One region of the Methyloceanibacter sp. wino2 genome, then DNA from elsewhere that is predicted to be linked to it. Evidence: predicted binding sites of a transcription regulator. Region 1 holds the regulator's gene; each other region holds the start of a gene.
The links. Region 1 encodes HrcA, which represses chaperone genes, less so after heat shock. Its sites were predicted from a motif close to GTTAGCACTCNCNNNNNGNGAGTGCTAAC; they were not measured.
Positions count from the first base shown of each region.

Region 2: groES (co-chaperone GroES) is a predicted target of HrcA. The motif match lies at 6,034-6,062, and genes of this name have one in related genera.
Region 3: groES (co-chaperone GroES) is a predicted target of HrcA. The motif match lies at 4,603-4,631, and genes of this name have one in related genera.

Region 1 is NZ_CP028960.1:1,548,020-1,555,811, reverse strand. Features, by position in the region: gene dnaJ (molecular chaperone DnaJ) at 1-897, opposite strand, end outside; gene dnaK (molecular chaperone DnaK) at 1,017-2,942, opposite strand; gene DCY11_RS07205 (alpha-ketoglutarate-dependent dioxygenase AlkB) at 3,322-3,891, shown strand; gene grpE (nucleotide exchange factor GrpE) at 3,904-4,566, opposite strand; gene hrcA (heat-inducible transcriptional repressor HrcA) at 4,667-5,761, opposite strand; gene DCY11_RS07190 (GNAT family N-acetyltransferase) at 5,828-6,730, opposite strand; gene DCY11_RS07185 (ATP-binding protein) at 7,014-7,792, opposite strand, start outside.
Region 2 is NZ_CP028960.1:2,562,463-2,570,254, forward strand. Features, by position in the region: gene DCY11_RS12090 (DUF58 domain-containing protein) at 1-371, opposite strand, end outside; partial or broken gene DCY11_RS12095 (AAA family ATPase) at 380-1,374, opposite strand; gene DCY11_RS12100 (DUF1285 domain-containing protein) at 1,614-2,087, shown strand; gene DCY11_RS12105 (DUF6111 family protein) at 2,201-2,461, shown strand; gene DCY11_RS12110 (CCA tRNA nucleotidyltransferase) at 2,507-3,784, shown strand; gene groL (chaperonin GroEL) at 3,869-5,518, opposite strand; gene groES (co-chaperone GroES) at 5,619-5,936, opposite strand; gene DCY11_RS12125 (usg protein) at 6,191-6,457, shown strand; gene DCY11_RS12130 (DM13 domain-containing protein) at 6,554-7,045, shown strand; gene DCY11_RS12135 (diguanylate cyclase) at 7,153-7,792, shown strand, end outside.
Region 3 is NZ_CP028960.1:1,070,184-1,077,975, reverse strand. Features, by position in the region: gene DCY11_RS05025 (ATP phosphoribosyltransferase regulatory subunit) at 1-106, shown strand, start outside; gene hisG (ATP phosphoribosyltransferase) at 195-896, shown strand; gene DCY11_RS05015 (hypothetical protein) at 1,016-1,750, shown strand; gene DCY11_RS05010 (hypothetical protein) at 1,772-2,161, opposite strand; gene DCY11_RS05005 (hypothetical protein) at 2,180-2,410, opposite strand; gene groL (chaperonin GroEL) at 2,554-4,188, opposite strand; gene groES (co-chaperone GroES) at 4,282-4,569, opposite strand; gene DCY11_RS15860 (hypothetical protein) at 4,720-4,941, opposite strand; gene DCY11_RS04990 (catalase) at 4,938-5,705, opposite strand; gene DCY11_RS04985 (EAL domain-containing protein) at 6,056-7,792, shown strand, end outside.

The DNA.
Region 1 (7,792 bases):
GCCGTCGATCGTCGGGACTTCGATCTGGCCGCCTAGCGCAGCCGTCGTCATGGAGATCGGCGCGCGGCAGAACAGGTCCGCACCGTCGCGCTGGAAAAACTCATGGGGCTTGATCGCCAGGAAAATATAGAGGTCGCCCGGGGGGCCGCCGCGCAAGCCCGCTTCACCCTCGCCCGCGAGCCGGATCCGCGTGCCATCCTCCACGCCCTCGGGGATCGTCACGGACAGTGTCCGCTCCCGCATCACGCGTCCGGTCCCTTGGCAGCTCGTGCAGGGGTCTTCGATGACCTCGCCGCGGCCGTCGCATGTGGGGCATGATCGTTCGATGGTGAAGAAGCCTTGGCTCGCTCGGACTTTGCCCGCCCCGCCACAGGTCCGGCAGGTGACCGGCGACGTGCCGGGCTTGGCGCCCGAGCCGGAACACTCTTCGCAGGTGACACCGGTGGGGACGCGAATTTGCGCCGTGCGGCCCTCATAGGCCTCGGCCAGTGAAATCTGCATGTTGTAGCGGAGATCGGCGCCACGCTCGCGGCCGCCGCGTTGCCGTGGCCGGCGCGCGCCCATGAATTCGCCGAACAGATCGTCGAACATGGCTGACATGGACTCCGAAAAGTCCGAACCAAAGCCGTGTCCGCCCGCGCCGCCGCCGAAACCGCCAAAGCCGGACCGCCCGTCGAAGGCCGCATGGCCGAACCGGTCATAAGCCGCGCGGCGCTGCGGGTCCTTCAGGACCTCATAGGCTTCGTTGACAACCTTGAAACGCTCTTCGGCGGTCTCGTCGCCGCCATGCCGGTCCGGATGACATTCCTTCGCAAGCCGCCGGAACGCGGTCTTGATCTCACCGTCATTGGCCCCGCGGGCAACGCCGAGGACTTCGTAGTAGCACTGCTTCGCCATCAACCCTCCGGACCCTCATACCGCGTTCGTTTCCGAACGGGCCGCTCGCGGGTCTCTTATTGGGCAGCCGGCGGAGCCCCGAGTGGGCCGGGGCTCCGCTGCCGTGTTGGACCTTGTCGTTACGCGGATTTCTTGTCGTCGTCGTCTTTGACTTCCTCAAAGTCGACATCGACCACGTTCTCGTCTCCGCCGCCGCTTCCGGCCGCGTCGGCTGAGGGCCCTTCAGCGGCACCCTCCGCCTCGTTCGACTGATACATGGCTTCGCCAAGCTTCATCGAGGCCTGGGCCAGCGCCTCAAGCTTCTGCTTGATGGCTTCCACGTCCTCGCCTTCGGCGGCGGTCTTCACCTCGGCCGCGGCAGCCTCGACCGCTGCCTTGTCCTCGGCCGAAACCTTGTCGCCGAAATCGGCGAGCATCTTTTCGGTCGAATGGGTCAGCGCTTCCGCCTGGTTGCGGACCTCGACGAGTTCGCGGCGCTTCTTGTCTTCCTCGGCATGGCTTTCGGCGTCCTTGACCATGCGGTCGATGTCCGCATCGGACAGGCCGCCAGAGGCCTGGATGCGGATCGACTGCTCCTTGCCGGTCGCCTTGTCTGCCGCCGAGACATTCACGATGCCATTGGCATCGATATCGAACGTGACCTCGATCTGCGGCACGCCGCGGGGTGCGGGCGGAATGCCGACAAGGTCGAACTGGCCAAGCATCTTGTTGTCCGCGGCCATCTCGCGCTCGCCCTGGAAGACCCGGATCGTCACCGCGTTCTGATTGTCTTCGGCGGTGGAGAAGACCTGGCTCTTCTTGGTCGGGATCGTGGTGTTCCGGTCGATGAGACGGGTGAACACGCCGCCCAGTGTCTCGATACCGAGCGACAGCGGCGTCACGTCGAGCAGCAGCACGTCTTTGACGTCGCCCTGCAGCACGCCCGCCTGGATCGCGGCGCCGATGGCCACGACTTCGTCCGGGTTCACGCCCTTGTGCGGATCCTTGCCGAAGAAGGTCTTCACCGTCTCGGCGACCTTCGGCATGCGGGTCATGCCGCCGACGAGGATGACCTCGTTGATGTCGCCTGCCTTCAGGCCGGCATCCTTCAGCGCCGCCTCGCACGGGGCGATGGTGCGCTTGATCAGGTCTTCCACGAGGCTCTCGAGCTTCGCGCGGGTCAGCTTCATGGTCAGATGCTTCGGACCCGACTGATCGGCCGTGATGAAGGGCAGGTTGATTTCGGTCTGCTGCGTCGACGACAGCTCGATCTTGGCCTTCTCGGCCGCCTCTTTCAGGCGCTGCAGAGCGAGTTTGTCGCCGCGCAGGTCGATGCCGTTCTCCTTCTTGAACTCGTCGGCCAGGTAATCGACCAGGCGCATGTCGAAGTCCTCGCCGCCGAGGAACGTGTCGCCGTTGGTCGACTTCACCTCGAACACACCGTCGCCGATCTCAAGAATGGAGACGTCGAACGTGCCGCCGCCAAGGTCGTAGACGGCAATGGTCTGGCCGTCCTTCTTGTCGAGACCGTAGGCGAGCGCGGCGGCCGTCGGCTCGTTGATGATGCGGAGCACCTCAAGGCCGGCGATCTTGCCGGCGTCTTTCGTCGCCTGGCGCTGAGCGTCGTTGAAATAGGCGGGAACCGTGATAACGGCCTGTTCGACCTTCTGCCCGAGATGGGCTTCGGCCGTCTCCTTCATCTTCTGAAGGATGTAGGCGGAGATTTGGGAGGGCGAGTACTTCTTGCCATGGGATTCGACCCATGCATCGCCGTTGTCCGCCTTGATGATCTCGTATGGGACGAGCTTTTGATCCTTGGCAACCGTCGGGTCGTCGAAGCGGCGACCGATCAGGCGTTTGATCGCAAACATCGTATTTTCGGGATTGGTAACGGCCTGGCGCTTCGCCGGCAGTCCGACCAGCACCTCGTCGTCGTCGGCAAACGCCACCATGGACGGTGTCGTGCGCACGCCCTCGGCATTTTCGATGACCTTCGGGCTTGTTCCATCCATGACCGCGACACAAGAATTCGTCGTGCCGAGGTCGATACCAATAACTTTCGCCATTTCCGAGCCTCTCTTTCTGGCAAACCGTCCGGGCCCTAGCGCGGCACCCGGCATTCACTGATGCGCCTGGCCTTCCTCAAGGCGGCGCGATCCGGTTCCCAATTGTTTCGCAGCGCCCCCATGCGCAAAATCACACGGGGTTCCGCGGTTATATAGGTGCCAACCCTAGGGCCCGCAAGGAGAACACAGGTCGCATCTGGAGGTATTCCAGGTATCGCCGCCGGTGCTCTTGCGCGATCCTCCTTTGTCACCCCGGAGACCTCGCGATGGGGCCTGTCCTGAGCATTTCCGCCCGGTAGACTAGAGCTTCAGGGCGAGTGGCGTGGAAGGGACGCGGAAGGGCAAACGGCGCGTGCAGTATTTTCCGAAAGAATTAACCGTGGCCGAACAGACCGCGCTGCTGGGCGATATTCGCAAGATTATCCGGCAAGCACCGCTGTTCGTCCCCACCATGCCGCGGTCGGGCAAGCCCATGTCGGTCCGCATGACCAACGCGGGTGTGCTCGGCTGGGTCACGGACAAGGCGCGCGGCTATCGCTATCAGGCCACCCATCCCGAGACTGGGGCCGCTTGGCCCGCGATTCCCCAAAGCCTCCTCGCGCTGTGGGAGAAGCTTGCCGGCTATCCCCATCAGCCGGAAGCTTGCCTGATCAACTACTATGGCTGCACGGCCAAGATGGGGCTGCATCAGGACCGGGACGAGGACGAGTTTGAAGCGCCCGTGCTGTCGGTCTCGCTGGGCGATACGGCAATTTTCCGTGTCGGCGGCACCACCCGGAAAGGCCCGACGCGCAAGCTCGAACTGACGTCGGGGGACGCGGTCGTTCTGGGGGGTGCAGACCGGCTGGCCTATCACGGTATCGACTGCGTGCTGCCCGGGACGAGCGATCTCCTGGACGAGGGCGGGCGGTTCAACCTCACGCTCCGCCGCGTCACAAAGCCCGCTTAGGCGCGCTGCCTGCTAGCTCTTGCCTTTGGTGTCGTCGTTGGCGGCAGGGCCGGTACCGAAGCCGTTGCCCTCAGGCGCACCGCCTTTCGGCGCCGGGGCCGGTTTCGGTCCGCCTTTGGACACGGCGACAAGCGCGGGCCGCAAGACCCGATCGCCGATGGTGAAGCCAGCCTGCATAACCTGCACCACCGTGCCGTCCGGCACGTCCGTGGTCGGGACTTCGTACATGGCCTGCTCCTGATTCGGGTCGAAGCGCTGCCCCAGCGGCTCCAGCCGCGTGACGCCATGCTTCTCCATCATCTTGAGCAGCTCGCGCTCGGTCAGCTCCACGCCTTCGAGAAGGCTCTTGAGCGCCGGGTCCTTTTCCGCCGCCTCCGCCGGCACATGTTCGAGCACGCGGCGTAGATTGTCGCCGATGGTGAGAACATCGCGCGCGAAATTCGAGATGGCGTAGCGTGAGGTATCTTCCTTCTCGCGCTCGGTGCGGCGGCGCAGGTTCTCCATGTCGGCCATGGTGCGCAAGACCTTGTCGCGCATGTCCGCGTTTTCCGTCAGCAGCGCCTCGAGATCGCCCGCGACGTCGGTGCCGGCGTCCTTGGTGGCGGACGCCTCCGGTGCGCCTTGCGGCGCCTGCGGCTTGTCATTGGGGCGGGTATCGGAAGGTTCGTCCGGCATCAAAACTCTCAAGCGTTTGGATTGACAGGAAGAGCCCCGGATATCGACCGGGCGGCGACAAAAATCAAGGGAGAAGGCGGGGATCGCCGTGGCGGAGGCCTTACGGGACGAGCCGCCCGAGGAGCCGCGCGGTGTAATCCACCATCGGAATGATGCGGGCGTAGTTGAGGCGCGTCGGGCCGATGACGCCCAGCACGCCGACGATCTTCTGTTCTGAGTCCTCAAACGGGGACACGATCAGAGCCGAGCCGGAGAGAGAGAAAAGATTGTTCTCCGAACCGATGAAAATCCGGACGCCCTGGGCCCGTTCGGCAAGACCGAGCAGTTGGATCAGCCCTTTTTTGGCATCGAGATCCTCGAACAGCAGCCGGACCCGCTCGAGGTCCTCCATTGCCTTGATGTCCTCGAGAAGATGCGCCCGGCCGCACACGATCAAGCTCTGGCGATTGTCGGCCTCCCCAGACCAGGTCGCGAGTCCGTCCGTGACCACCCGCGCCGTCAGTTCGTCGAGCTGAGCGCGCCGTTCCTCGATCTCCGTCTCGACGCGCTTGCGCGCCTCTTCCAGCGTCATGCCGGCGATACGCGCGTTCATGTAGTTCGTCGCTTCGTTCAGGGACGACGGCGGCAATCCTTGAGGTAGCGTCACGATGCGGTTTTCGACGTCCCCGTCTTCGCTCACGAGCACCGCCAGCGCCTGACCTTGACCGAGATTGACGAATTCAACCTGCCGCAGCGTCTTGCTTTGCTTCTCGGCCAAGACCACACCGGCGCAGCGAGACAGGCCCGACAGCATTTCGCCGGCCTCGGCGAGATAATCCTTCACGCCCCGGTGGCGGCCGCTCGCACCGATGCGGGCTTCGATTTCCTTGCGCTCCGCCTCCGTGACGTCGCCGATCTCCAGCAGGCCGTCCACGAAGAGCCGCAAGCCGGTTTGCGTCGGCAGCCGGCCCGCGCTCGTGTGCGGGGCGTAGATCAGCCCCAGCCCCTCGAGGTCGGACATGACATTGCGTACGGAGGCCGGAGACAGGGTCATCGGCAGGGCACGGCTCAAATTGCGCGAGCCGACCGGTTCGCCCGTCTCCAGATAGGTCTCGACGATGCGCCGGAAGATTTCGCGCGAGCGTTCGTTGAGCTGGCGCAATCCGGCTGCTGCGTCCGCCGCCGCCATGGCGCTTTTGACGTCCGTATGACCCATGCGGGAAATTTAGGTAGCGCTCCGCACGGCGTCAAACGACATCGGCGGCGGGCGTCAGCGCCCCGACTAGTTCAGCGGCCCGAAATCATGCGCGACCGGCGCCGCGAGTTCGTCCGGTGCGCCGAAATGGGCGAAATAGCGCGAATTGATGTGCTCCACCGGCAGGATGATCAGGACATCCGTGGTCCCGAACTGCCGGTCGATCACCGCGCCGTCACCGATATAGGCCCCGAGCCTCAGATACCCTTTGATCAGCGGCGGCATCGCCTTCAGCGCCGCGCGCATGTTCAGCGCTTCCTGCGGCATCATGTTCATGTCGACACGCAGATGGTCGTGGGCCGAGACGCGCCATTCCTCGGGCGGGCTGGCGGTGTGGTGCAGGAAGCTGAGCGCCATCGCATGCTGAGCGGGATCGACGCCCGGGAAGCTGGCGCAGCCGACCATGACGTCGACGCCGTGCTGGCGCACGTAGGACCAGATGCCGTGCCACAGAAGCTCCACGGTCCGGCGGTTGCGGTACGGCTTCAGCACGCAGGAGCGGCCAAGCTCCATGAAGCTGTTCCCGGATTTGGACTGGATGAGCGGTTCGATGTCGTATTCGCCCTGGGTGTAGAACCCGTCGTGTTCGTCGGCGATATCCTGGCGCAGAACGCGATAGGTGCCGACCACCTTGGGCCGCCTCCACCCCTTTCGGTTGGGATCGCCGTGGTCCAGCACCAGGAGATGGTCGAAAATCGGATCGAACGCATCCTCGTCGCGGCGCGACAGCATGGCCAGCGCGTTGGGCGTGGCCGCCATCTCCTCGTAGAACACTTTGTAGCGGAGCCGCTGCGCTCGGCGGATTTCGCTCTTCTTTCGGGCGAGCCGGACTTCGAGCGAGCCCATCCGCCCGTAGACTTGCGGCGGCTGAAACCGCCCGCGAAGACCGGACGATAATCCGCCTTTGCCCAAAGCGCCGCCCCTGCCCATGAAGGGCAGTCCGCCGGGGACGCCTCGGAAATTCAAGCCGGGGAATTTGGCTCCCACCAGAAACTTCTCTGCAAAGCGTCCCGGAGTCGTTTTCGTCGGCATGGTGCTGCCCACCTGACATTTTCGGGGATCGTACCGCGAGGCTTAAGCCAAGCTCTCGACGGATCGCAGGGCCTTCCGGCCACCCCCGATTCGGCCACATCAGAAGCGGGTTAGCAAACCAATTCGAACCCTATGTGACAGGCGGTGGATATCCGCGTGTGGCTGAAGTGGAGTCCAGTGCCTAGGCAGCCCCGGCCCCGGCCGTGTAGCGGTTTCGCTGCCAGCGCTGGACCAGCTCTTCCAAGTCCCGTTTTTCGAAGGGTTTGGCGAGATAGTCGTCCAGGCCGGCCGCGAGATAGGATTCACGGTCCTCCGCATAGGCATTGGCGGTCAGGGCAACGATCGGCGGACGCCCGGTCCCCGGTTCCGCGCTGCCGGGATAAAGGGCGCGGATTCGGGCCGCAGCCTCGATCCCGCCGACGTCCGGCATGTGGATATCCATCAGGATCAGGTCGAAGCCGGATCCAGTGCCGAGCGCGTCCTTGGCTTTCGCGATGGCTTCGGCGCCGTTGCGCGCGCGGGTCACGGCGGCTCCGGCCTTCATAAGGACGGTGCGCGCCAACAAGGCGTTGATGTCATTGTCTTCGGCGAGCAGAACCGACAGCCCCGTTGCTGCAGGGTCGCGGGCGGGGCCGGCGCCGCCGAGACGGTGGACGGAGTTCTGGGCCGTTTCCAGCGGGGCGAACAGGCGCGTCAGTGCCGAGACGGGCCGCACCGGACGCACCAGAAAGGCGGTATGGCCCTGACCTGCGACCGCTGCGTAGGCATCGCGTTCGCCCGGGTCGATGACGACCACCACGCGGGGTCCCGGCTGGCCTTGAGCGCCGCCGAGCAGCGGAACGAGGGACCGCGCGCCGTACTCGGCGTTCGCCATATCGGTCAGTAAGCCGCTGAAGGGAGCGCCTTCGCCCGCGGCATCTTGGGCCACACGGGCGGCTTCGGCGCGGGAGACGCACGTCA
Region 2 (7,792 bases), 1.0 Mb from region 1:
AGCGCCAGCACGACAGCGCGGCTCTCCTTCGAGGTCTTCGACAAAAACGACCGGAACCGCATGGACGGCGACAGGTCAAGCCAGAGCCACACCGTGTGCGCCGCTTCCCATTCGCGTTCGCGGACAAACAGCCGGTCGGAGCTTGCCGAGCGGCGCCAGTCGATCGCAGCCTCGGCGTCGTTCACGTCGAAATGCCGGAATTGCCAGAAGGTCTCGCCGGGTCCAGGCCGGCGGCGGCCATGAGTGCCGTGCGTCACGGTGTGAGCGACACGGCGCGCCTCGACGAGAAGCGCAGGCATGCGCGCCGCAAGCCCGTGGGCTTCGGCCTCTTCCGTCAGAAACGGTTGAAGCGCTGCGCGTGCGTTTGCCACCGCAAGGCCTACTTCAGCGGCTCGATGAGCCTTGCCATCATGTCGCTCATCTCGATCCCTTCGGCGCGGGCGGCGAAGGTCAGCGACATGCGGTGCTTCAAGACAGGTTCGGCGAGGTCGATCACGTCGTCCACGGACGGGGCCAGGCGGCCTTCCATCATGGCCTTGGCGCGGACGGCCAGCATCAGCGCTTGGCTCGCGCGCGGGCCCGGGCCCCAGGCGATCATCTCGTCCAAGGTCTGGTCGATGCCCGTGCCGGGACGGGCGGAGCGGACGAGCTTCAGAATCGCGTCCACGACTTGATCGCCCACGGGCAACTGGCGCACCAGGCGCTGCGCGACCATCAGTTCCTCGCGGACAGGATCGTCTTGAGCTTGCGCTCCTCGGTGCCGGTGGTGGCGAAGAGCATGCGCCGCTCGGACTCGGCATCAGGGTAGGACACGTCGATCTGCAGCAGGAAGCGGTCGAGCTGCGCCTCGGGCAGCGGATAGGTGCCTTCCTGCTCCAGCGGGTTCTGGGTCGCGAGCACGTGGAAGGGCAACGGTACGTCATGACGGACGCCGGCCATGGTCACGTGATGCTCCTGCATGGCCTGCAGCAGAGCCGACTGCGTCTTGGGGCTCGCGCGGTTGATTTCGTCGGCCATCAGAAGCTGGGTGAAGATCGGTCCTTTGACGAAGCGGAACTCGCGCTTGCCGCTCGCATCTTCTTCAAGGACTTCGGAACCCACGATGTCGGAGGGCATCAGGTCCGGCGTGAACTGAATGCGCTTGTTCTCGAGACCGAGCACGGCGCCCAGCGTTTCGACGAGGCTCGTCTTCGCAAGACCCGGCACACCGATAAGGAGGGCGTGCCCGCCCGAGAGCAACGTCACCAGCGCCAAGTCAATGACCCGCTCCTGACCGAAGATGACGGACGAGGTCGCCTCGCGTACATCCTGGATTTTGCTTCCGATTTCGTCGAGGCGGTCGACGAGCTGGGGCTCCGATTCAAGTGTGGTCATGACTGTCTTATCTACATTTCCGTTGGGGTGAATCCACAAGGTGGAGGAAAAATAGGGCTAAAGTCGTATGGAAGCAGAACACTTTGGCCGGCAATCGGATCACAATCCCTTGTTTGTGTCTCTTAAGTTCTTTCTTGCGAACACAAGGTCGTTTTGGGCTGAATACGACAATGCCTAAAAAGTACTCCCAAGGACTCGTAGCATCTGCCAGTGATGGCGGCAAACAGGCCAAGCCATCATTGCCAAAGCTTAATGTTTGCGGGGATATCGGCCTAAAAATCACCCGCGACGGCACCTGGTTCTACGAGGGCTCGCCGATCGGGCGGAAGCCTCTCGTGAAGCTGTTTTCGACCGTGCTGAGGCGCGAGGACGACGGGTTCTACCTCGTCACGCCCGTGGAGAAAGTGCCGATCGAAGTCGAGGGCGAGCCGTTCATCGCGATCTCCATGACGCGGGACGGAGAAGGGCCCGACCAGCGTCTCACCTTCACCACCAATGTGGATGATGAAGTCACCGCGGGCCCCGAACACCCGATCGGATTTCGCGCCGAGCCGGAGGGCGGGCAGGCACCCTACGTGGAGGTGCGGAACGGGCTGCGGGCCCAGCTCTCGCGCGCGGTCTATTACGAGCTCGCCGAGTTGACCGTGGAGACTGATGAGGGGCCGGGCGTTTGGAGTTGCGGCGCGTTCTTTCCCTTTCCCATGGACGAGTGAGGCTAGCCGCGGGGAAAGCGCGCTCGCAATGTGCGTGAGCCGCCGTTAAGCTTGCGCACAACGGCGCGCGTAGAAAGCCACCAACAGCCGACCAGGGGAGACTGCCGAACGCGATGTTGCGCATTGTTCTCATCAACATCCTGTTGTTTCTGCTGCCTTTCCTGATCTACGCGGCCTATGTGGTATGGGTGAAGGGCGTCGCGCCCAATCGTGCCATGGCCGGTGCGCCGTTCCTCTGGCTCATCCTTGCCGGCCTTGTCGTCCTGTTCATCGGGCTGCTCACGCTGGTGGAGTTCACCGGCGGTGATCGCGAAGGCAGTTACCAGCCGTCGGTTCTTGAAGACGGCGTCATCAAACCGGGCGGGATCGATTGACTTTTGCCCGTCCTGTCGGACCAACCGCCATTCGGATCAACCGCCATGGCCGAACACGACACACCGCAAGACGTGCCCCAGGACCTGCCGCCGCCTTCGCTCGACGGGGCCGCGTGGCTCGCACGCCCTGAGACGGTCCGCGTGTTCGCGGCGCTTTCGGGCGAGACGGGCGCCACCCGTGCCGTGGGCGGGGCCGTGCGCAATGCGCTGCTCGGGTTGCCGGTCGCGGATGTGGACTTCGCCACGACGATCCATCCTGAGGCTGTCATCGCGCGGGCGCGCAAGGCCGGCCTCAAGGCTATCCCGACGGGACTTCCCCATGGGACGGTGACGGTGGTCGCCGACGGCGTCTCCTTCGAGGTCACGACGCTGCGCCGCGACGTGGAGACGTTCGGACGCCATGCCACGGTCGCGTTCACCGAGGATTGGGCGGAAGATGCGGCGCGACGGGACTTCACGATCAACGCGCTCTACGCAGGCGCGGACGGGACGCTGTTCGACCCGCTCGGCGGCTATCCGGATCTCGTTGCCGGGCGCGTGCGCTTCATCGGCGACGCTGTTTTGCGCATCAAGGAAGACTATCTGCGCATTCTGCGCTTCTTCCGTTTCAACGCGTCCTTTGGCTGGGGCGCGTTCGATGCGGAAGGCTTGTCGGCCTGCGTGCGCGAACGTGCTGGCCTGCGCCAGCTATCGGCGGAACGCGTGGCGAGCGAGCTGAAGCGTCTGCTTGTCGCGCCGCGCGCGTATGAAGCGGTGTATGTCTTGTTCGCCTTCGGGCTGCTCTGCGACATCCTTGGGGCCGTGCCGCGCCTATCCCGTTTCGCGCGTCTCATCGAGATCGAGGCGGCGCTCGATCGCGAGCCCAACGCCATTTTGCGGCTCGCGGCCCTTGCGATCTTCATTCCCGAGGACGCCAAGCGGCTTGCGCGCCGTTTCAAGCTCTCCAATGCGGAGCGGGCTCTGCTCGCGCTGGCCGGTGTGCCGTTCGACGAGGCGTTGCCGAGCGAGGCCGCGGCCAAGCGCAAGCTCTACCGGCTGGGCCCTGAAAACTATGCTTCGCGGATGCTGCTGGCCTGGGCGACCAGCGATGCGCCCGCCACCGATCCCGATTGGCGCCGTGCGGCGACGCTGGCCGAGCGCTGGGAACCCCCGGTCTTTCCGTTGCGCGGACCCGACATCACGGCGCTAGGCCCGTTCTCCGGCCCCGCGATCGGCGAGATGCTGCGCGCGGCCGAGCAGTGCTGGATCGATGGTGGCTTCAAGGAAGATCGAGATGGGCTACTGGCGATCGCCGGGAAGCTGGCCGCGGCCCGCGACGCGTAGCGCCAAGAAAAAAGCCGCGCCCGAAGGCGCGGCTTTCGCGTTTGTCGATGCGTTCCGAAAGAACGCGACGGAAAGGGTCCTGGCTTAGAAGCCCATGCCACCCATACCGCCCATGCCGCCCATGTCGCCGCCAGGCATGGCAGGCGCGGACTTCTTCGGGATCTCGGCCACCATCGCCTCGGTGGTGATGAGCAGGCCGGCCACGGACGCGGCATCCTGAAGGGCGGTGCGCACGACCTTCGCCGGGTCGATCACGCCTTCCTTGACCAGGTTGCCGTACTCGCCGGTCGCGGCGTTGTAGCCGAAGTTGTACTCCTTCTTGTCGAGGATCTTGCCCACGACAACGGCACCGTCTTCGCCGGCATTCTCGGCGATCTGACGCAGCGGCGCCTGAAGGGCACGGCGGACGATGTTGATGCCGACCTTCTGGTCGTCATTGCTGACACGGAGGGACTCGATGGCGTCGAGCGCACGCAGCAGCGCAACGCCGCCGCCCGGCACGATGCCTTCTTCGACGGCTGCGCGCGTTGCGTTCAGCGCGTCGTCGACACGGTCCTTCTTCTCCTTCACCTCGACCTCGGTGGCGCCGCCGACCTTGATCACCGCAACGCCGCCGGCGAGCTTCGCCAGACGCTCCTGCAGCTTCTCACGGTCGTAGTCGGACGTCGTGTCCTCGATCTGCTGACGGATCTGAGACACGCGGGCTTCGATGTCCTTCTTCTTGCCGACGCCGTCGACGATCGTGGTGTCGTCCTTGGTGATGACGACCTTCTTGGACTGGCCAAGCATGTCGAGCGTGACGTTGTCGAGCTTGATGCCGAGATCCTCGGAGATGACCTGACCGCCGGTCAGGACAGCGATGTCCTGCAGCATGGCCTTGCGGCGATCGCCGAAGCCCGGGGCCTTGACGGCCGCGACCTTCAGGCCGCCGCGCAGCTTGTTGACCACGAGCGTGGCCAGAGCCTCGCCCTCGACGTCTTCAGCGACGATGAGGAGCGGACGGCCCGACTGCACAACCGCCTCGAGCAGCGGCAGGATGGACTGAAGATTGGAGAGCTTCGCCTCGTTGATGAGGATGTAGGGGTTCTCCAACTCGACGCGCATCTTGTCGGCATCGGTGATGAAGTAGGGGGAGAGGTAGCCGCGGTCGAACTGCATGCCTTCGACGACCTCGAGCTCGGTGTCGAGGCTCTTGGCTTCCTCGACGGTAATCACGCCGTCATTGCCGACCTTCTGCATGGCTTCGGCGATGAAACGGCCGATATCCGCGTCGCCATTGGCCGAAATGGTGCCGACTTGCGCGATCTCGTCGTTGGAGGTGACCTTCTTGGCCTTCTCCTTCAGCGCCTCGACGACCTTGCCGACGGCGAGGTCGATGCCGCGCTTCAGATCCATCGGGTTGGAGCCGGCGGCGACGGACTTCGCGCCTTCCTTGACGATAGCCTGGGCGAGGACCGTGGCGGAGGTGGTGCCGTCGCCGGCCTCGTCGGCCGTCTTGGAAGCAACCTCGCGCACCATCTGGGCGCCCATGTTCTCGAACTTATCCTCGAGCTCGATGTCCTTGGCGACCGTCACACCGTCCTTGGTGATGCGGGGGGCGCCGAACGACTTCTCGAGGACGACATTGCGGCCCTTGGGGCCGAGGGTCACCTTGACCGCATTGGCCAAGATGTCGACGCCGCGGAGCATCTTCTCGCGGGCGTCCTGGGAAAATTTCACATCTTTCGCAGACATGTTGCGTTTAACTCCTTCGAACCTTGCCGCGTGTCACACCCCGCGATTGCGGCAGTGCCCAGGCGGCGAAACGAATTGCGGTTGAGGCGGTAGGCTTTCGCTACGCTGCCTTCTTCTTCGAGGCGGTGGCTCCTTCGAGGACGCCGAGAATGTCGCTCTCCTTCATGATGAGAACGTCGTCGCCGTCGATCTTCACCTCGGTGCCCGACCACTTGCCGAACAGCACACGATCGCCCACCTGGACGTCGAGCGGCTGAACCTGACCCTTGTCGTCGGCGACGCCCGGGCCCACGGCAACGACTTCACCCTGCTGCGGCTTTTCCTTGGCCGTGTCGGGAATGATGATGCCGCCAGCGGTCCGTTCGTCCTCATCGATCCGGCGCACAACGACGCGATCATGCAATGGACGAAACTTCATCTTGCTTACTCCTCCAGACAGATTGTCCAAAAATTGTCGTGAATCGAGGGCGTTACCCGAGAACCGGGTCCCTCTCGCACGCTATGTAGATGGGCTTCTTGGCACTTTCAAGGTGGGAGTGCCAAAAAATCAGCACTCCCTGTCGTGTGCTGCCAATGCGCTGATATTGCTCAACAAATCGTCTGGACGGGCTCGGGGGTCGGTCCTAGCATCGACGAGTCAAAAACGCGACGAAAAATGGGGGACGAGAACCGATGGATCAGGCCTTCGCCGATCAAATGGCTGGGTATTCTCTCACCACGGCCGAAATTCTCTACCGCTTGCCCGATCACCGGGAGCTTCTGCAGAGCTACGTCTGGCAGGATTTCGATCTCGCGCCGCGCTTCCCGCGGCTGTCCGAGTTTCTGGATTTCTGGCGCACCAGTCTGGAGGGCCCGCTCTACCGGGTGCGCGTGGCGCACAAGGCGCTGATCTCGCCCACGGAGTTCAGCTTCGTGGCGGGCGAATTGCAGGTTCACTAGGGCTCTCGTCCGGCATCCGCCGCTCGCCTTCATGCCCACGCCATGGCAAGCTCCCAACGACGCTAGGTGCGGTCGTGGGGCATTGGGAGGGGCGACATGTGGCGATTCATCAAAGGATTCTTTTCCGGCATTCTGATCGGGCTGGTGCTGGGCCTCGGCCTCGGCATCTTTTTCTTCCCGTACCTGTTCCCGCCGCCGGATGCGATGGAGACGCTCAACCGTAATGAGGCGGGCGCGCTCGTCGCCAAAGGCACGTTCATTCACGCCAATCCGTCAGACCCCGTCCATTACGGCAAGGGCGAGGTCAGCGTTTATCCGAAGACGGTATTTCTCGGCCAAGACTTCGAGGTCGGGCCGGGGCCCGACTACCACGTCTATCTCGTGCCCAAGGCCGACATCCGGTCGTCGGACGACGTGAAGGATACGATGTATGTGGACCTCGGACGCCTGCGGGCCTTCAAGGGCAGCCAGAACTACGCGATCCCGGCGGGCGTCAATCTCAAGGACTTTCCGTCCGTGGTCATCTGGTGCCAGCAATTCGGTGTGCTGATCTCGCCGGCGGACCTCACGTTCGAGACCGGCACGTAATCATGGCGAGCGGCTCGGAGGTGCCGCTCAAACTGTCGAATGGGGCGCGAGGGCAAAATTTCGTTAATGGCCCTTAACTTTCTGGATAGGGCGCTCCTGTATCAAGCGTGTTCAACCTCTTCTACCCAGAGGCGATGATGGCTATCGATACACTTTCGTCTGACGAACTCTGTGCGGCAATCGCCGAACTCGACCGCTGCAGCTACAACCACGATCAGTGGCTGGAGTCGCTGATGGGCACACTCATTTGTGCTCTGCCGCCGGACCAGCGTGATATCGACGACAATCCCCATCGCAAGTGCCGCCTCGGCCAGTGGTATTACTCGGAGACGAAGCAGCCTCTTGCCCTCTCGAACCGTCCGGGCTTTGCGGAACTCGGAACGGCGCATGAGCGGATGCACTGCTATGCGGCGGACATGCTGCGTTCCACCGCCGCCGGCGAGCGGGTCACGATTCAGCAGTACCAGCGCTTCATCGCTGCGCTCAAGAACATGCGGCTGGAAATCGCCGCGCTGAGACAAGTCATGGAAGATGCGCTTCAGGCGGTCGATCCGTTGACGGGCGTGCCCGGCCGGTTTGGCCTCCTGTCGAGACTGCGCGAGCAGCAAGCCCTCGTGGAGCGCTGCGCGCAATCCTGCTGTGTCGCGATGATGGATCTGGACCACTTCAAAGCCGTCAACGACGCGTTCGGACATGCCGCGGGCGACCATGTCCTGAAGGCGTGTACGCACCACATGGCGCGCGGTT
Region 3 (7,792 bases), 480 kb from region 1:
CGGCCGCAAGCTGGAATATTATTCGGGCCTCGTGTTCCAGATCGGCGCGCCGGGCATGGACGAGACCGAGCCCGTTGCCGGCGGGGCCGCTACGACAATCTGCTGACCGCACTCGGCGCGCCGAGCCCCGTGCCGGCCGTGGGCACCGCCATCCACACCGAGCGCCTGCTCGCCGCCGTGTGGAGGACATCGTCATGACCGCGCCCTCTCTCGTCATCGCCGTCCCATCCAAAGGCCGCCTGAAGGAGCAGGCCGCGAGCCTGTTCGAAGCCGCTGGCTACACGCTGCGGGTCAAAGGCCATGAGCGCGGCTATCGCGGTCAGCTCGACGGCCTGCCCGACGTCGCCGTGGAGTACACCTCCGCGGCCGAGATCGTGCACCAGCTGCGCAGCGGTCGCGTGCACCTCGGCATTACCGGCGAAGATCTCGTGCGCGAAACCGTGCATGACGTCGACAGCCGTATCGAGTTCCTGGCGCCGCTGGGCTTCGGCCACGCGGATGTGGTCGTGGCCGTGCCCGAGTGCTGGCTCGACGTGTCGCGTATGGCGGACCTGGAAGACGTGGCCGAGCAATTCGCCCGCAGCCATGGCCGGGGCCTGCGTGTCGCCACCAAATACATGAACCTGACGCGGCGCTTCTTCTCGCAGAAGGGCGTCACCGGGTACCGTATTGTCGAAAGCGTGGGCGCCACGGAGGCGACGCCGGCCACGGGCACGTCCGAGCTCATTGTGGACATCACGAGTACCGGCACGACGCTGCAGGCGAACCACCTGAAGGTGCTCGAAGACGGTCTCATTCTGAAGTCGCAGGCCCACCTCCTCGCGGCGAAGCGCGCCAGCTGGGGCGAGCGGGCCAACGAGCTCAAGGCGGTCGTCTTGGGCGCACTCTCCGGCTGAGCGAGTTCTCCGGCTGACCGCTCACGGACGATCACGTTTTCGTTGAGGTCCCTGGCGATGACCGGCCCCCGTGGCTAGGCTCGGCCCCGTTTTGGAAATGCAATCCGAAGGGGCCGCCCATGCGCCGCTCTACACTCGCGCTCGTCCTATCGCTCGCCGTGCCGGCCGCCGTCTTGTCGGTCGCCGCCTTCCCGAGCGTTACCTTGGCCGCGCCGGCCCGCATCGTGATCCTGACCAGCGCCGAAGCGGCGGATGCCTGGCAACTCTGCGAGATCGGGAGCCAGCGTGCGCAAGGCCTGCACTACAACTATCTCGGCGACAAGGCCGCAAAATCCCTCTTTAGCGAGGGTACGGCGCCCGCGTTCTTCTTCGCCATCACGCCCCATACGGTCGCGACCGTGACGCCCGCCTCGTCGAGCTGGCGCAAGCCCGTGATCCACTATTCGGTGCTACCGCAGGACGACCCGAAGAAGCTGGAGCAGGCATTGCACGCTCGCACGCGCGAGGCCGCTGGCAACGTGCTCAACAATCCGGCGCTCAAGGGCAAGACGATCGTCATGGTCTGGGACCGACGGCACATCGCCGACCCCGAATACGACAAGAAATACGAGCGTGAGGCCGCCGTCACGCTGCGGCAGCTCTTCCACCTCGACATTCTGCCGGGCGTGCCGCGCGAATGGCCGGCCCAGAACCACGACTATTTCTGGGTCGTGGATTTTCCGGATAGCTCGAACGTGCCGCTCAAGTTCGAGATGGTGAAGCAGGAGTTCGGCAAGTCTTTCCCCAACGTGCCCGCCAACGATTGGGGCGAGCCGGCCGGGCTCGACGCGGCGAGCGGCTGCCTCGTGGACTAGATCGCTCGGAGCCGAATTGCTCTAGCCGGCGTTCTGACGTTCGCTCGCGCTCTTCTCGCCGTAATAGAAGCCCGTCACGGCCCCGACGAGGCCGACAAGCGGTGCCAGCAAGACTTCGCCGATCGAACGGATCCCGGTGAGCCGCAGCGCGTCGGTCGTGCATTCCGAATTGCTGCTCAGACAGCCGATGGTGGAATAGCTTGCGATCCCGATCATCGTGCTGATCACGACGACCAGAGTCAGGAGCAGCAGCATGGCGATCCAACCGCGCATCGTCTCGCGCTTCCGCTCACGATCATAGGGCGTCTCAGTGAAGCCGCCATTGCCGTCGACACCCGGCGCGGCCGCGCCGATCGGGCGGATTGTCGTGAGGTCCACCGTCAGCTTTCCTGAATCTGGAGCTTGGTTCATGACACGTACCCTCCATGCCTACTCGGCCACTCTTTTTCGAGTCACCTGGGCCAGTGTGTTGTTCGGCTTCTCGATAAGGAGCTTGGAACCAGCGGCTTCGTTCTGAGCGATGAAGCTCTCCGTATTGATGGCTTGAGAAAGGACCGTGTTGGCCGATACGCCGCGCTGCTCCGCCAGGTTTTTCAAAGTTTGCAGGAGCGTTTCGGGTATCTCGGCGGTGATCTTCACCTTCGGCGTTTCCGATGACATGGTGCCTCCAGTCTCTTGCGGCGGGCGCGTGGTCGGGTAACACGTATAGGTAGAATATATGGCCTATCCACAATATTGGCTAGCAAAGAAAAAGGGCCGCCCCGAAGGACGGCCCTTGTCGTTTCTAGCCTTGGAGGCGTGGACTACATCATGCCCATGCCGTCCATGCCGCCCGGAGGCATCGGCATGGGATCGTCCTTCTTCGGCAGCTCGGCGACACCGGCTTCGGTGGTGACCAGAAGGCCGGCCACGGAGGCGGCATCCTGCAGCGCCGTGCGGACTACCTTGGCGGGGTCGATGATGCCCTTGTCGATCAGATCGACATAGGTGTCGTTCTGGGCATCGTAACCGAAAGTCGGCGACTTCTGATCCATGACCTTGCCGACCACGATGGAGCCTTCAACGCCGGCATTCTCGGCGATCTGGCGGATCGGAGCCTGGAGCGCGCGGCGTACGATGTTGATGCCGGCCTCCTGATCGTCGTTGTCGCCCTTGGCCTTCAGACCCTTCGAGGCATGAAGCAGCGCAACGCCGCCGCCCGGCACGATGCCTTCCTCGACGGCCGCACGGGTCGCGTTCAGCGCATCGTCGACGCGGTCCTTCTTCTCCTTCACTTCGATCTCGGTGGCGCCGCCGACCTTGATCACCGCAACGCCGCCGGCGAGCTTCGCCAGACGCTCCTGCAGCTTCTCACGGTCGTAGTCGGAGCTCGTGTCCTCGATCTGCTGACGGATCTGAGACACGCGCGCCTCGATCTCGTCCTTCTTACCGCCGCCGCGAACGATCGTGGTGTCGTCCTTGGTGATGCTGACGCGCTTGGCCTTGCCCAGCATCTGCACCGTGACGTTCTCGAGCTTGATTCCGAGATCCTCGGAGACCATCTCGCCGCCCGTTAGGATCGCGATGTCCTGCAGCATGGCCTTGCGGCGATCGCCGAAGCCCGGCGCCTTGACGGCCGCGACCTTCAGGCCGCCGCGCAGCTTGTTGACCACGAGCGTGGCAAGTGCCTCGCCCTCGACGTCCTCGGCGATGATGAGCAGCGGACGGCCCGACTGCACGACCGACTCGAGCAGCGGCAGCATGGCCTGCAGGCCCGACAGCTTCTTTTCGTAGATCAGGATGTAGGGGTTCTCGAGTTCCGTCGTCATCTTGTCGGCATTGGTGACGAAGTACGGTGAGATATAGCCGCGGTCGAACTGCATGCCCTCGACGACTTCGAGCTCGGAATCGAGGCTCTTGGCTTCCTCGACGGTGATCACGCCCTCATTGCCGACCTTCTTCATGGCCTGAGCGATCATGTCGCCGATGGACTTCTCGCCATTGGCCGAGATGGTGCCGACCTGAGCGATTTCGGCGGAGCCCGAAACTTCCTTCGACTGCTTCTGGATGGTGCCGATGACTTCGGCGACGGCCTTGTCGATACCGCGCTTCAGGTCCATCGGGTTCATGCCGGCGGCCACGGCCTTCAGGCCTTCGCGCACGATCGCCTGTGCCAGGACGGTCGCCGTCGTGGTGCCGTCGCCCGCGGTCTCGTTGGTCTTGGACGCGACCTCTTTGAGCATCTGCGCGCCCATGTTCTCGAACTTGTCCTCAAGCTCGATCTCCTTGGCCACGGTGACGCCGTCCTTCGTGGTGCGCGGGGCACCGAACGACTTGTCGATGATGACGTTGCGGCCCTTCGGACCGAGCGTCACCTTCACGGCGTTGGCAAGCACGTCGACGCCCTTGAGCATGCGCTCACGGGCTTCGGCGGCAAATACAACGTCTTTTGCTGCCATTGAACTAATCTCCGTTGTGGATCGACGCTCCACGGCGCCCGCTGTTCACGCGCGGCGCAGGGCGGAATCGGTTTCGATAAGTGTGGGGCGTGCCTAGCCGAGGACGCCCATGATGTCGGACTCCTTCATGATGAGGAGTTCGTCGCCATCGATCTTGACTTCGGTGCCGGACCATTTGCCGAACAGGACCTTGTCGCCGGCCTTCACGCCGAGCGGATGAACCTTGCCATCCTCGCCGAGGACGCCGGGGCCCACGGAAACGACCTTGCCAGTCTGCGGCTTCTCGGCCGCGGTGTCCGGAATGATGATCCCGCCTTTGGTCTTCTGCTCTTCCTCGAGCCGCTTGACCACGACACGGTCATGCAGGGGACGGAATTTCATGGATATACGCTCCTATTTGCTGGAACTCCGATGCTTGGCACTCAGGCCTCCCGAGTGCCAATAACCCGCTTGTACGCAGGCCTCCCCTAGGCGTCAAGGCGGGGTGTCGTCACAAACACGGCGCGTAGCGTCTCCAGTGAGCGATGGATGTCAGGGCGCGACCCGGCGCGTGAAGGACACGACATAGGCCGGAGAGCGGATCGCGAAGATCGGATCGTCGGTCGGCCCCGCCACCCCGTCGGCGACGTTTGCGGGCAGAAACGAGAACGCGTCGCAGGTGCCGTCCGGTTCGATGGCGTCGATCGTCAGTCGCCCCAGCGCGACCTTGTCCCGGTGCTCTTCGTCCCAGAACGCGGTGGCATCGTCGGTCACGTCGCCATCCTGGCCGACAATGGCCACGAGCGCGAACTCGGCCGGGCCTTTTCGAGGCGTGCCTTGAACTCGCCCGCCAGGAAGTCCGGTCCTTTGGCTTCTGCTTGCTCGTCGGTGAGGCCGTCCTCGCCGGCCAGCGGCAGGAGTTTGAACTTGGCAAGCGTCTCTTTGCCGTCGGCGTTGGTCAGGGTGAAGGCATGGACGCCCCAATAGTTGACGCCGGCATAGCTTGCCGGGACGAGCCGTTCCTTGAGCCAGGTGCCCTGGTTCTTCGATTCCGGGTGCGCGGCGAAATACGCCTTCACCTTGTCCGCATCGCCACTCGCTTTCGCGGTCAGGAGGTCGAAGAAGGACTGTGGCGTGTTGGCGACGAACACCGGGGCCGAAATCATCACCAGGTCCGTGTTGGCGCCGTCGCCGAGGTCGAAGCGCAACGCGAGGCCCTTGGGATTGCCCTTGTCGTTGTCGGGGGCCTCCGGGTTGCCACCTGCGAGCGAGAACCGGCCGATCACCGGGACGGTTTTCGCAAATTGCGGCGCCTTGGTGAGCTCGGGGGCATTCTCTGTCGGCTTGAAGTCGCCCGAGACGCAAAGGCCCTTGGGGTGAGCCGCCCGCTTATGCGGGTACTTGCCAAAAGCCTTGTTCAACGCGTCGACGAGATCGGCGGGGCCGGGCTCGGCCGAAGCATCCGATATGAAGTTGCTCGTTGAGGACAGTAGTGCAAGTGCGACCGTGGCGGCGGCGATGCGAGAAGCACAAGACATGGCGGGTTCCTGGGCGAAATGGACAGATGCCGGCAATCTAATCGCGCACGGCGGCGGCGCATCACACGTTGCAACACACTTTATTGATGGACGAGTGACGCACCGTCGCATTGATCGATGCGGCGCGCGCTTGGGCGTGCACCTTGGCCTTGCGCCGTAAGATTGCTATCACGGGACGTGCACAGCCAATTTGATGTTGCTTTGCAATAGGCTGTCGCCCATGATTTCGAAAGCGAGGGGCGGCGCGACAAGCCAGGACCATTTGGAACGGCGAGGCCATGAATTCATGGGAACGCCGTCCATTGGAGCAGGTCTTGACGGTACCACGTGCCGCTTCAGGAGGGCTCGCGATGCTTGACGTGATTGTGCTCGTGGCCATGGCCATCACGGCGGCCGCATTCGGCGCCGGTTTGACCATGCAGGCGGGACTGCCGCTGCTACCCGTTCTCATCGGGGCCATCGCGCTGTTCCTGGTGATGGCGACGACGTTCCTCCGGGTTGGACGCGGCGGCGGCGGCGGCGGTGGCGACCGCCTCGACGATCTCGAGCAAGCGCTCGAAGTAATCGACATCGATCTGCAGCGGCTTGACCGCGTCGAAGACGGTATGAACCGCCTTCATGCCTTGCATGACAAAGTTGAACGTCTCGATCAGCACGTGGCGAGCGGCGCGGTCGGCGCTGCCGGGTCCGAAGGGCTGTCGGTGGATCTTCAGCACGTCTACGATCGGATCGAGGCGGTCCGCGCCGAGGTCACGAACGAAAGCCGCGCCCAACGCCAGAAGATTGCCAACGATCTCGGAGCTCTGGAAACGCTGATCGCGCAGCTGGTGGGCCGCGCGTCCGCGGCGGCGCCTGCGAGTAGCCCTGCGCCGGCCAGCCCTGCGCCAGCCATGGCGGCGCTCGCTGCAGCCGACGCGGACGCCGAAGCGGAGATTGAACGAGAGTCAGCCGCTGTGTTCGAGCCGGAACCCGTCGAAGAACCCGAACCCGTGATCGAACCCGAGCCGGAATTCTTCGAAGAGTCCGAGCCGGAACTGATCGAGGAACTCGAACCCGAGTTCGAAGAGATTGACGAAGAGGAAATTGACCTCGTTTTCGAGCCCGAGCCGCAGGAGGATCTCCAGCCCGAATCGGAGGACAGCACCGGCACGGAGCCCGCTCCAGAGGCTGTCGAGGGCGACGAGAGCGGCGGCGGGGAACGGGAGGTTGGCCGGGAAGAGGCCATTCTCGCCGCGGCGCTGGCTGCGGCGCAGCCCGAACCCGTAATCGAGCCAGAGCCAGAGCCCGAACCCGAAGAGTCGTTCGAGGAGTTGGCCGACGATTTGGCCTATGACTTCGATGACGATGACGACGACGCGATGCTCGAAATCATTCGCGAGGGTATCGAGCAGGGGCGGGTGGATCTGTACCTCCAGCCCACCGTCACCCTGCCGGGGCGCAAGGTGCGCTATTTCGAAGGGCTGACCCGCATTCGCAAGAGCGACGGCGAGATCGTGATGCCGCGCGACTACATGCCTGTGGCCAAGCGGTCTGCGTTGATGCCGCTGATCGACAACGTGCTCGTCGTCCGCGCGGTCCAGGTGTTGCGTCGCCTTGGCCCCAATGCGCCGATCGAAGGCGTGTTCGCCAACATCTCCATGCACTCCCTGCTCGATCCCGATTACTTCCCGGAACTCATCGAGTTCATGGAGGAGAATGCCGGCCTCAGCGACAGTTTGATCTTGGAGATCAGCAGTGCCGAGATGCAGGGTCTGAACGACAGCGAGCTCGGCTGCCTCGATACGCTAAGTGCGTTGGGTTTCGGCTTCTGCCTCGACAACGTGGCCGATATCGAGACCGGCTTCGATGGGCTCGGCGACCGCAATTTCCGCTTCGCCAAGGTCAGCGCGGCGCAGTTCCTAGGTGGGCCGGGACGCAATGCGGCAGACCTCAAGCGGCGGCTGGATGCGGCCGGCATCACGCTGATCATCGAGAAGGTCGAGAAAGAGGGCGACGTGGCGCGCCTCCTCGACCATGGCATCGAGCTGGCGCAGGGCCATCTCTTCGCCGAGGCCGAGCCGATGAACGCGGCGCTCTCGCGCGAATTG